3 regions of the Chimaeribacter sp. YP20170169 genome follow, and region 1 is predicted to be linked to each of the others. Evidence: riboswitches for the same ligand, from Rfam matches in the RefSeq annotation. Region 1 holds a riboswitch; each other region holds the start of a gene.
The links. Region 1 has a riboswitch for thiamine pyrophosphate ahead of thiC (phosphomethylpyrimidine synthase ThiC). Riboswitches for the same ligand answer to the same signal wherever they lie in the genome.
Positions count from the first base shown of each region.

Region 2: it holds a riboswitch for thiamine pyrophosphate, as region 1 does, so the genes downstream of both, thiB (thiamine ABC transporter substrate binding subunit) here and thiC (phosphomethylpyrimidine synthase ThiC) in region 1, are expected to answer to the same signal.
Region 3: it holds a riboswitch for thiamine pyrophosphate, as region 1 does, so the genes downstream of both, thiM (hydroxyethylthiazole kinase) here and thiC (phosphomethylpyrimidine synthase ThiC) in region 1, are expected to answer to the same signal.

Region 1 covers NZ_CP176824.1:3,568,425-3,572,702, reverse strand. Annotated here, with positions in the region: gene thiE (thiamine phosphate synthase) at 1-506, opposite strand, end outside; gene thiC (phosphomethylpyrimidine synthase ThiC) at 499-2,427, opposite strand; TPP riboswitch at 2,540-2,655, opposite strand; gene rsd (sigma D regulator) at 2,713-3,231, opposite strand; gene nudC (NAD(+) diphosphatase) at 3,330-4,136, shown strand; gene hemE (uroporphyrinogen decarboxylase) at 4,150-4,278, shown strand, end outside.
Region 2 covers NZ_CP176824.1:3,208,554-3,212,831, forward strand. Annotated here, with positions in the region: gene sgrR (HTH-type transcriptional regulator SgrR) at 57-1,718, shown strand; TPP riboswitch at 1,761-1,872, shown strand; gene thiB (thiamine ABC transporter substrate binding subunit) at 1,915-2,901, shown strand; gene thiP (thiamine/thiamine pyrophosphate ABC transporter permease ThiP) at 2,877-4,278, shown strand, end outside.
Region 3 covers NZ_CP176824.1:929,956-934,233, reverse strand. Annotated here, with positions in the region: gene thiD (bifunctional hydroxymethylpyrimidine kinase/phosphomethylpyrimidine kinase) at 5-805, opposite strand; partial or broken gene thiM (hydroxyethylthiazole kinase) at 802-1,607, opposite strand; TPP riboswitch at 1,645-1,741, opposite strand; gene ACK3SD_RS04280 (hypothetical protein) at 1,925-2,791, shown strand; gene ACK3SD_RS04275 (hypothetical protein) at 2,864-3,004, opposite strand; gene ACK3SD_RS04270 (GNAT family N-acetyltransferase) at 3,223-3,651, shown strand; gene iraP (anti-adapter protein IraP) at 4,277-4,278, opposite strand, start outside.

The DNA.
Region 1 (4,278 bases):
ATGCCGCCAATCGCCACCGTCGGGAAGGTGCCCTGTAGGCGATCAATGTGCCGCGCCAAATCGCGCACGCCTTGTGGGGCGGAGGGCATCTGTTTGGTCTGGGTCGGGAAGATGTGGCCCAACGCCAGATAGGAGGGGCGCACGGCGATCGCGCGCGCCAGCTCCGCCTCATCATGGGTAGAGACGCCAAGGCGTAGCCCGGCCTGCCGGATCGCTGCCAGATCGGCGCTGTCCAGATCCTCCTGCCCCAGATGCACGCCATAGGCCTGATGCGTGATCGCCAGCCGCCAGTAGTCATTGATGAACAGCCGAGCCTGATACCGCTGGCCAAGGGCGATGGCCTCGACAATCGCTGGCTCCGCCTCAGCGTCCGGCAGATCCTTGATGCGCAGTTGGAGGGTTCTCACGCCAGCTTCCAGCAAGCGAGCGATCCACGCCACGCTGTCCACTACCGGGTAGAGGCCGAGGCGGTGCGGCACGGACGGAAAGGCGGGCAGGTTACTCATCGCTGGCCTCCGGTTGCAGGGCGGCTTCTTGGTAAAGCTCACTGCCTTGGGCGCGGAAGGCGGCGGACATCTGGTCCATGCCAGCATCGCGTACCTCAATCGGATGGGCGGCGGCGTAATCACGCACCTCTTGGGAGATCTTCATCGAGCAGAACTTCGGCCCGCACATGGAGCAGAAGTGCGCCACCTTGCCGGACTCCTGCGGCAGCGTCTCATCGTGGTAGGCGCGGGCGGTGGCGGGATCCAGCGCCAGATTGAACTGGTCTTCCCAGCGGAACTCAAAGCGCGCTTTGGACATCGCGTTGTCGCGGATCTGCGCGCCGGGGTGCCCCTTCGCCAAATCGGCGGCGTGGGCGGCAATCTTGTAGGTGATCAGCCCCTGCTTCACATCCTCTTTATTGGGCAGGCCGAGGTGCTCTTTCGGGGTGACGTAGCAGAGCATCGCACAGCCGAACCAGCCGATCATGGCGGCCCCGATGCCGGAGGTGAAGTGGTCATAACCCGGCGCAATGTCAGTGGTCAGTGGGCCGAGGGTGTAGAACGGCGCTTCATGGCAGTGCTCCAGCTCCTCGGTCATGTTGCGGCGGATCATGTGCATCGGCACATGGCCGGGGCCTTCAATCATCACCTGGACGTCATACTCCCAGGCAATGTTGGTCAGCTCGCCCAGCGTATGCAGTTCAGCAAACTGCGCCTCATCGTTGGCATCCTGAATGGAGCCGGGGCGCAGGCCATCGCCCAGCGACAGCGAGACGTCATAGGCGGCGCAGATTTCACAGATTTCGCGGAAGTGCTGGTAGAGGAAGTTCTCACGGTGGTGGGAGAGGCACCACTTCGCCATGATCGAACCGCCACGGGAGACAATGCCGGTCAGGCGCTTGGCGGTCATTGGCACGTAGCGCAGCAGCACGCCCGCGTGAATGGTGAAGTAGTCCACGCCCTGTTCGGCCTGCTCCAGCAGCGTGTCGCGGAACATCTCCCAGGTCAGGTTTTCGGCCACGCCATTGACCTTCTCCAGCGCCTGATAGATCGGCACCGTGCCAATCGGCACCGGGCTGTTGCGCAGGATCCACTCCCGTGTTTCGTGGATATAACGGCCGGTGGAGAGATCCATCACCGTGTCGGCGCCCCAGCGGGTTGACCACACCAGCTTCTCCACCTCCTCTTCGATGGAGGAGGTCACGGCGGAGTTGCCGATATTGGCGTTCACCTTGACCAGGAAGTTGCGGCCAATGATCATCGGCTCGGACTCTGGGTGGTTAATATTGGCTGGGATGATGGCCCGGCCCGCTGCCACCTCCTGGCGCACAAATTCGGGCGTGATGTCAGGCGGCAGCAGAGCACCAAAGCTCTGGCCGGGGTGCTGCTGGCGCAGCACTTCACTGCGGATGCGCTCGCGCCCCATGTTTTCGCGCAGGGCGATGAACTCCATCTCCGGCGTGATGATCCCCTGACGAGCGTAGTGCAACTGGGTGACCCGGCGGCCCGCCTTGGCGCGCTGCGGCTGCGGCAGGTGCTCAAAGCGCAGGTGATCCAACCCCTCATCGGCCAGCCGCTGCTGGGTAAAGTGGGAGCTGACGTGGGAGAGCGGCGCAGTGTCTTCGCGTTCGGCAATCCAGCCGGCACGCAGTTTCGGCAGACCAGCGTGCACATCCAGCGTGGCCTCGGGATCGCCGTAGGGGCCGGCGGTGTCATAGACCGGCACCGCCTCGTTTGGCTCATAGCGCGGGGCCTCTTTGCTGCCGCCGACCATCGTCGGGCTGAGCTGGATCTCGCGCATCGGCACCCGGATGTCCGGGCGTGAGCCGGTCAAATAGATGCGGGTGGAGTTGGGGAACGCGACGCCCTGCAGGCCGTCAATGAATGCCTGTGCCTCAGCGCGTTGCTGCTGGCGGCGGGAGACAGGTTTGGTGATAGACATAGCAAATTCCTTCCGTATGAGTATGGGAACGTTGCTTGTCTGGAGTGATTTTCAGCGGGAGTAACAGAATGGGGCCGGGGGCGCGCGCAAAAAGGGTGCGCGCAGCCCCGGACACGAAATTACTCTTGTTCCCTTCGCGGGTACTAACCCGATCAGGTTCCGCGGATCCCGAATTAACGGTCTCAGCCTGGCATCCTAATGATGCGCTAGGCACTCCGACAAGAAGCCTCAGTATACGAGGCGGATAAAAAACGACAACCCTTGTGGGGTCACCGGGACTGCAAATCAGGCTGGGCGAGCAATCGCCGGATCGTTAGCGACCGGCTGCTCCAGCGGCAGGGCGGCGGCCTCAAGTGCCAGGCCAATCAACTGGTCTTCGAACTGGAAGCGGGCATCCAACGCCACGCCGATTTCCGCCAACGCCTCATGGAATTCGAGGATATTGTCGTGATCCAGGGTGGTTTCCATCGAGCGATCGTAGAGCGCCATGATGCTTTCAGTATTGCCTTGCAGGGCAGGATAGAGCTGGGTGGTGATCACCATGCGCGGGCTTTGCGAGCCCTCAATTCCTTGGATGATTTTGTCGTAGATGTGGAAATGGCCAGCCGAGAGGTAATCCACCAGACGATGGCAGAAGTTATTCAGCGCCTCTTCATCCAGTGGCGTATGCTTTTCTTTATGCGGTTTTAAACCGACCAGCGTGCAATAGGCGACTAATAGCTCTTTACGTTCATGCAGCCATTGATCAATTAACTCATTACTGCCGCCAACGCGCTGAGTCAGTCTTTCCAGACGGTTTAGCATGGTGGACTCCGTGAGCAAGAAAACGTGTTTAATCGTTACTAATATGTAAAAGTCACAATCCCAGAGTGTCAGTGTAGTCGAGGTTATGCAATAACAATATGGAAATTCAACTCACAGAATCACATCAGGGCTGGTGGGTGATCAGCCACGAGGGCAAGCTGTGGCTGCCGAAAGGCGAACTGCCGGTTGGCCCGGCCACACAATTCTCACTGGTGGGCAAAGCCGCCCGCCAATTGGGTGAATGGCAGGGGCTGCCGATCTGGCTGGTGCGCGAGCCGCGGCCAGCGGAGATGGCCTCCGTCCGGCAGCTGATTGACCAGGATCGCGAGCTGTTCCAGCTGGCCGGGCGCGGTGTGCAGCTGGCGGAGTTCTACCGTTCGCACCGCTTCTGTGGCTACTGCGGTCATGAGATGCACCCCAGCAAAAAAGAGTGGGCGGTGCACTGCCAGCACTGCCATGAGCGCTACTACCCCCAGATTGCCCCTTGCATGATCGTGGCGATCCGCCGCGGCGAGGAGATCCTGCTGGCCCAGCACGTCCGCCACCGCAACGGCATCCACACGGTGCTGGCCGGTTTTGTCGAGGTCGGCGAAACGATGGAGCAGGCAGTGGCACGTGAAGTGATGGAGGAGAGCAACCTCTGCGTGAAAAACCTACGCTATGTCAGTTCCCAGCCCTGGCCCTTCCCTAATTCGCTGATGATGGCCTTCATGGCGGATTACGATCGCGGCGAGATCCGCGTCGATCCCAGCGAGCTGCTCAGCGCCGCCTGGTATCGCTATGACCAGCTGCCGCAACTGCCGCCACCCGGCACCATCGCCCGCCGCCTGATCGAGGACACCGTGGCACTGTGCCGTGCAGAGAGCGACAGCCGGGGCGCGCGTGGTACAATGGCGCCGGATTAATGAGGAGCCCTACATGAAAGAGTTGAAGAACGATCGCTATCTGCGCGCGCTGCTGCGTCAGCCGGTCGATGTTACCCCTGTCTGGATGATGCGTCAGGCCGGGCGTTATTTGCCGGAGTACAAGGCGACGCGGGCACAGGCT
Region 2 (4,278 bases), 360 kb from region 1:
CGGCGTAATATGGGGAAAGAAAAATGGCTCACCTTCTGCCAAGGAGTTCCCCTTTTATGCCGACATCCCGCCGCCAGCAGCAGTTTATCCGCCTGTGGCAACACTTCCACGGCGAACCGGCCGAGACCCGGCTGGCGGATCTGGCCACGCTGCTCAACTGCTCGCGCCGCCACGTCCGCTCGCTGCTCAATGCCATGCAACAGGCTGGCTGGTTAAGCTGGCAGGCCGAGGCGGGCCGCGGCCGCCGCTCCACCCTCACCTTCCTGCAATCCGGGCTGGCGTTGCAGCGCCAGCGGGCAGAGGAGCTGTTGGAACAGGGCAGCGCCGACCAACTGGTGCAGCTACTCGGCGACCGGCAGGTCGCGCGCCAGATGCTGCTGGGCCAGTTGGGGCGCAGCTTTCGTCAGGGGCGGCACCTGCTGCGGGTGCTCTACTACCGGCCGATGAGCAACCTGCTGCCCGGCTCGCCCCTGCGCCGCTCGGAGACCCATCTGGCGCGCCAGATCTTCAGTGGCCTGACGCGGATAAATGAGGAAAACGGGGAACTGGAGCCGGATCTGGCGCACCACTGGCAGGCGCTGACGCCGCTGCACTGGCGCTTTTATTTGCGCCCGGCCATCGCCTTCCACCACGGGCGGCCGCTGGAGATGCAGGATGTGATCGCCGCCCTGACGCGCGCCCAGCGCCTGCCGCTCTTCAACCATCTGGCGACCATCCGCTCGCCGACGCCGCACGTCATCGACATCACCCTGACCATGCCAGACCAGTGGCTGCCGTGGCTGCTCAGCAGCGTCAGCGCCATGATCCTGCCGCACGAGTGGCAGACGCTGCCCGGCTTCGCGCGCCACCCGGTCGGCACCGGCCCCTATGCGGTGGTGCGCAACCACCGCAGCCAGCTGCGTATCCGCGCCTTTGATGACTACTTTGGCTACCGCGCGCTGATTGATGAGGTCACCATCTGGGTGCAGCCGGAGCTGAGCGAGGAGCTGGTCTCCTCCGGCGTGCAGTTGCAGGCGGACGACACCGGCTCGCGCGAGCTGGAGAACCGGCTTGAGGAGGGGTGCTACTTCGTGCTGTTTGACCGGCGATCCGCCACCGCCGCCCGGCCAGAGGTGCGCGCCTGGCTGGCGGAGCTGCTCAACCCGGCGGCGCTGCTCAACCATGCCGAGCGCCGTTACCAGCGCTACTGGTCACCGGCACTCGGGCTGCTGCCGCGTTGGCACCACCGCACCCACCCGCCGCAGCCCGCCAAACCGGCTGGCCTGACGGCGCTGACCCTCACCTACTACCGCGATCACCCGGAGTTCGACGTCATCTGCCGCGCGCTACAACCGCTGTTGGCGGCGCAGGGCATCAGCCTGCGGGTGCAGGCGCTGGAGTATGCCCAGTGGCACGCCGGGGAAGCGCAGAGTGACCTGTGGCTCGGCAGTGTCAACTTCACGCTGCCGCTGGAGTATTCGCTGTTCGCCAGCCTCTACGAGCTACCGCTGCTGCACCACTGTCTGGAGGAGCCACCGGCGTCGCAGGCCGCCGCCTGGCGACAGCAGCAACTGCCGCTGGCGGAGTGGTGCCGTTCGCTGGTCGCCAGCCACCAGATCCACCCGCTGTTCCACCACTGGTTGCAGTTGCAGGGCCAGCGCAGTATGCGCGGCGTGCGGCTCAACACTCTCGGCTGGTTCGACTTCAAATCCGCTTGGTTCGCGCCGCCGGAGCCTTGACACGCCGCCCTTTCGCCCGCCGGAGTAAGCCTTTACAATGGCGCGTTCTCAACGGGGTGCGAAATGCTGGCGTCAGTTGCCGGCTTTGGCTGAGAGAGTCCCGTCGAACCTGATCCGGTTAATACCGGCGGAGGGATTTGAGAGTGCTTCCTGCTTGCTCAAACTCCTTTGCCACCCTTCTGCCAAGGAGCGCAAAGTGTTGAAAAAGATCGTGTCCTGCCTGCTGTTTATCTCTGCCTCGACGCTGGCTGCCCAGCCTGTCCTGACGGTATATACCTATGACTCCTTCGCCTCCGAGTGGGGCCCCGGCCCGGCGGTGAAAAAAGCCTTTGAGGCCCAGTGCCACTGTGAACTGAAATTCGTGCCGCTGGAGGATGGCGTCTCGCTGCTCAACCGGCTGCGGATGGAGGGCAAAAACAGCCCGGCGGACGTGGTGCTGGGGCTGGACAACAATCTGGTGCAGGCCGCCGCCCAGACCGGGCTGTTTGCGCCCTCGGGCGTTGACACCGCCGCGCTGAAGGTGCCGGGTGGCTGGCAGGACACCACCTTTGTGCCCTACGACTACGGCTACTTCGCGTTTGTCTACAACAAGCAGAAGCTGCAAAACCCGCCGACCAGCCTGCGCGAGCTGGTAGAGAGTGACCGCCCGCTGAAGGTGATCTATGAGGATCCGCGCACCAGTACGCCGGGGCTGGGGCTGCTGCTGTGGATGCAGAAGGTCTATGCCGATGACGCGCCAACGGCCTGGCAGAAGCTGGCGAAGAAGACCGTCACCGTCACCAAGGGCTGGAGCGAGGCCTACGGCCTGTTCCTGAAAGGAGAGGCGGATATGGTGCTGAGCTACACCACCTCACCGGCCTATCATCTGATTGAAGAGAAGAATGACGCCTACGCCGCCGCTGACTTCAGCGAGGGGCACTACCTCCAGGTGGAGGTAGCTGGCCAGCTGGCCGCCAGCCGCCAGCCGCAACTGGCGCAGCAGTTCATGAAGTTCATGCTCACCCCGGCATTCCAAAAAACCATCCCGGCCGGCAACTGGATGTACCCGGCCACCGACACCCCGCTGCCAGCGGGCTTCGAGAGCCTGACCGTGCCGAAAACCGCCCTGAGCTACAGCGCCGCTGACGTGGCCACCCACCGCGCCGACTGGATCCGGGCATGGCAAACCGCCGTCAGCCGCTGATCGCCAGCTGGCTGCTGCCGGGGCTGATCGCGGGCGGGCTGCTGCTGGCGGTGGCCGGGCTGGCGTTCGGCGCGCTGTGGCTGCATGCGCCAGTCGCCGACTGGCGGGCGCTGATGCAGGACAGCTACCTGTGGCATGTGGTGCGCTTCACCTTTATGCAGGCGCTACTGTCGGCGCTCTGCTCGGTGCTGCCAGCGCTGCCGCTGGCGCGCGCGCTGTTCCGCCGCCGCTTTCCCGGCCGCCGCCTGCTGCTGCGCCTGTGCGCCATGACGCTGGTGCTGCCGGTGCTGGTAGCAGTGTTCGGCCTGCTGAGCGTCTATGGTCGGCAGGGGTGGCTGGCCGCGCTCTGCGGCTGGCTCGGCCTGCCCTACGCCTTCTCACCCTACGGCTTACAGGGCATCCTACTGGCGCACGTCTTCTTTAACCTGCCGCTGGCGACCCGGTTGCTGTTGCAGTCGTTGGAGGGCATCCCGGTAGAGCAGCGCCAGCTGGCGGCGCAGCTAGGCATGAGCGGCTGGCAACAGTGGCACTTTGTTGAGTGGCCCGCGCTGCGGCGGCAACTGCTGCCCGCGGCGGCGCTGATCTTCATGCTCTGCTTTGCCAGCTTCGCCACCGTGCTGTCATTGGGCGGCGGGCCGCAGGCGACCACCATTGAACTGGCGATCTATCAGGCGCTGAGTTACGACTACGATCTGGGCCGGGCGGCGCTGCTGGCGCTGCTCCAGCTCGGCTGCTGTCTGGGGCTGGTGCTGCTGAGCCAGCGCCTTAACCGGGCGCTACCGGGCGGCCACACGCAAGCGGTGCAGTGGCGCAACCCGCAGGACAGTTGGTCGGCGCGGCTGCTGGATGGCGGGCTGATTGCGCTGGCGCTGCTGCTGATTTTGCCGCCGCTGCTGGCGGTGGTGGCCGATGGCCTCAACCCGGCGCTGCCAGCGGTGCTGCAACAGCCCGCGCTGTGGCAGGCGCTGTTCACCTCGCTGCGCATCGCGCTGGGTGCCGGGCTGATCTGCCTGCTGCTCGCCATGATGCTGCTGTGGAGCAGCCGTGAGTTGCGCCTGCGCCAGCAGCGGGGCCATGCACAGGCGCTGGAACTGAGCGGCATGGTGATCCTGGCGATGCCGGGCATCGTGCTGGCGACTGGCTTCTTCCTGCTGATGAGCGCCACCACCGGGCTGCCGCAGTCGGCGTGGGGGCTGGTGATGCTCACCAATGCGCTGATGGCGGTGCCCTACGCGCTGAAGGTGCTGGACAACCCGATGCGCGATCTGGCGGAGCGCTACAACCCGCTCTGCCGCGCCCTCGGCATGGGCGGCTGGCAGCGCCTGCGCTGGGTGGAGCTGAGCGCGCTGCGCCGACCGCTGGCACAGGCACTGGCCT
Region 3 (4,278 bases), 1.3 Mb from region 1:
GCGCTTACCACCAGTGGTGGAAGTGATGCACTGGGCCGATGCCGCTGCCCACCTCGAGGCTATCGGCCTGCTCCAGCGCCCGTTGCAGGTAGGCTTTTGCCAGCGGGACGGTATCCACCCAGCCGGTATGGCGCGGGCGCAACGCCGCCAACGCCGCCGACAGGGTGCAGCCGGTGCCGTGGGTATGGCGCGTCGCCACCCGCGGCGCGCTGAAGCGCCACTCGCCGTCACGGCTGAACAGCCAGTCCGGGCTATCCTGCTCGCTCAGGTGGCCACCCTTCATCAGCACCGCCTGACAGCCCAGTTCCAGCAACCCGCGCCCCTGCTGGCGCATCTCCTCCTCATTGCGTGCCTGATCGCAGGCCAGCAGCGCCGCCGCCTCCGGCAGGTTCGGCGTGATTAACGAGACCTGCGGCAACAGGCAGCGGCGGATCGCCTCCACCGCCTCCGGGGCTAGCAAGGGATCACCGCTCTTCGCCAGCATCACCGTATCCAGCACCACGTGCGGCACCCGGTAGTGCGCCAGCCGCTCCGCCACCGTCTCTACGACGTCACTGTTGGCCAGCATACCGATTTTCGCGCTGTCGATGCGCACGTCGCTGAGCACCGAGTCGAGCTGCGCCGCCACAAAATCGGGTTCGATGCGGTAGACCGACTGCACGCCGTGGGTGTTCTGCGCCACCAGTGCGGTGATGACGCTAGTGCCATAGGCTCCCAGCGCGGAGAAGGCTTTCAGGTCAGCCTGGATGCCCGCGCCGCCGCTCGGGTCGGTGCCAGCGATGGTCAGGGCGTTAATGCGGGTCATGGGCGCGCCTCCCCAACCTGTTGCCACAGCGCATCCAGCAGGTGCGGCAGCAGCGTGCCCGGCCCAGCGGCCTGCGCGGCCGCGCGCTCCCCGGCGCGCGCCATCAGCGCACAGGCGGCCGCGACATGATCCAGCCGCCGCCCCTCCAGCGCAGTAAAGCCCGCCACCAGCGCCGACAGCGCACAGCCGGTGCCCACCACCCGCGTCAGCAGCGCATCGCCCCCGCCACCGCCCACGTCTGGCGGCCATCGGTGATGTAATCCACCGCGCCGGTTACCGCCACGATCGCACCGCACTGCTGCGCCAGCGCCTGCGCCGCCGGTAGCGCCCGCAGCGAGTCGTCGCCGCTGTCCACGCCGCGCCCCAGCGCCGGTTGGCCCGCCAGTGCCAGTACCTCCGAGGCATTGGCGCGGATCGCCGCTGGGCGCAGGTCAAGCAGCCGACGGGCAAAGTCTGTGCGGTAGGTGAGCGCGCCGACCGCCACCGGATCGAGCGTCCAGGGCGTACTGGCAGCGTTGGCGCTGTCGATAGCCGCCAACATGCTCTCCGCGCGGGCGTGGTTCAACGTACCGAGGTTGATCAGCAGCGCATCGGCCAGCGCGCTGAACTGCGCCGCCTCCTGTGGCTCCACCACCATCGCGGGCGACGCGCCGACGGCCAGCAACATATTGGCGGTAACGGACTGCACCACCTCATTGGTCAGGCAGTGCACCAGCGGTGCACGGTGCGACAGCACGCGCCACGAGGCATCAGCAAGATCGGCGGGCAGCGCCGGCAGGGTGGGATCGGTAGGGGACAGCATGGGCATTCTCCTTACCGGCGTGAAAGAAGGGGGTGCCGGCAAGGCATCCTGACTTCCCTACGCTGGCATTATCCAGTTCAGGTAATACGGGTATTTCTCAGCCTTCACCAGGAAGGGCACCCCGAGTCATTGGTCGCTGTTATACAGCGCATCCAGCATAAGCAACCCGCCGATAAGTTGCAAATAACTTCGGGGGCTTATGATTAGTATAATTATATTTTGCGTTATTTTTAATCTGAAAAACGTTGATTCAAGTCATGACAAATTTCACACGGAAAGAATATTTTTTACCCTTTCTGATATTAAGGGATAAATTAATGCGTGGTGAAATAACGTATCAAGGTGAAATAGTCGGGCCTGAATTAGCGCAGCAGCTGCTATCTTATAATACCCATAACCGGATGCTCTCCGAATCGCATATTGAGACACTGGCAGATTTAATGAAGCGCGGGCTATGGAAAAGGAATGCCCAACCGGTTCAATTTATTGGCACACCTGATAACCCTATTCGCTGTATTGATGGGCAGCATCGTCTCCATGCAATTGTCAAAGCTGGCGTAGACGTCTATATGACGTTGGCCTTCAATGTGCCAGAAGAGTCTGCTGACACCATTGATAATGGCAAGCGCCGTACACATGGCGATCACATCTTTTTCCGCGTACCGGGCATTAAACCTGGGCCGGCGAAAGAGATTGGCGTCATTGTGCCTACCCTTATCCTTTACGAACGCCCCACCATTGTGCAGTGGAGCCAGAGCGGCCAAATGGCCATGAAAGGTGCCTCTTCAGCAGAGGTGGTCAATTATGTACAGAAGCACAAAGAGGAGTTATTGGCCGCCTACGAGTGGGTGGATAAACACTGTTTCCCTACCCGTAAATCACTCCGTTCCCGTTCAGAGATGATGCTTATTCGGGTATTAACCCGACGGGTGGATCCCGCAGCCTCAGACAGCTTCTGCTCTCAAATCTATGGGGGCGTCAATTTGCAGCCTGAGACTATCGAGAAGGTCATATATTCATGGCTGCTTGATATGATGATGAAAGAGGAAGAGAAACATGCAACACCACATATACGCTACACTATGGCTAAGGCGTGGAATAAAATCCGATTCGGTAATAATAAGAATCTTAAATTACGACACCTGATCTATAAAGAGGGCGAGCCTGCCCAACGATTCAAATGAGCCTATCGCCTTCCCTAAAGAGAGAAGGCATTTACCTATTTTCTTTCCCCTATAAAAGCGCCCGGCGGGCGCTTAGGGTTTGGCTTTTTTCTTCTTCCCTTTGTCAGGGGTTTTGATGGTCTCGGTGACGGTGGTTTTTGGCCGCCGCTTGGCCTCTTCCGGATCAACGAACTGGCCGGTCTCGGTGTCACGCACTACTTTACGCTCGTCCATAATGTCCTCACTGTGCAGGATGGTAAGCTAAGGCTATTGCCCTGCCCCCTTCCCCGCAAGCCCGCGCGGCTCACAACGTGTGATTTATCTATTTATAATCAATAAATTATCTGCATTTATCCACTTAGCTTATCAGGCGGGCGCATGAAGGTGCCGGCGGCGTGTACTAAGCTGAAGATAGCCCCAAGGCTTTGGTTCACGCTATACAAGGAGTTTTGATGATCATTCGCCCCTATCAGGAGGCAGACCGCCCCTTCCTACGCACCCTCTATCTCGCGGCCCGCAAGCAGGCCTGGCCCTGGCTGGAGAGCCGCGACTGGCGACTGGAGGATTTTGACCGGGCGGTGCTGGGCGAGACCGTGCTGGTGGCGGAGCACGAGGGGCGTCCGGTGGGGTTTGCCTCACTGTTTGAGGCCGAGAACTTCCTGCATAACTTGTTCGTCGCCCCAGAGGCACAGGGGCAAGGAGCCGGGCTGGCGCTGCTCCAGGCGGCGCAGGAGACTTTTACCAGTACGGGCGCGCTGAAGTGTCTGGTGCGCAACACTGACGCGTTGGCGTTCTATTGTCGGCATGGCTGGCATAAGGTGAGCCGTGGTACGGCACCGAATGGGGAGTATTTTCTGCTGCACTACCCTGTGACGCGCTAAAAGCGCAAGCGGGGTCAGGACGTGATACGGCAGGTTTTCCGGGAGGATGGCCTGACTCGAAAAACCTGCCGCATCGTGGGTTGCTGAATAATCCTCTGGGGAGCGACTGGCCGGTCACGGCTGGTGCCTAAAAACTCCCCCTTAAGCAGGGTCCCTTGCGGTGTCTGGCATAGTGTCAGGCGATGGCCTGTCCTATGTAATAAAACGCTTTCCTGGTATACGTTATCTTTTTTAGGGTTAATAAAACTATCCAATCCTCAACCTGATATATGACGTATTATCGGCTCCGGCGCCCGCTGTACGGGGTGTGACTCTTCGCTGGAGATGCTAATGATATTGCCACAGTGCACACAGTACTGAACCTTAATGATGGTGTTGCCACTCTGGCTATCCTTAATGCTTTTTACCTGGGTTTGATAATCCTCGCCACTTGCCAGACACTCAGGACAGACTTCATTGCTGTCTTCATCATTTGAATTTTCGTTCACATTCCCTCCACATTTTGTTAGCAAATACTAACAAGCCTAGCAGCGATTACAGATGATGTGAAACCCCTAAACCGGGCTGCAACCCCCGCCGTGCCTGATTTTTAGGCGATTCAGCCGGTTATCCTACCGACTTCAGATT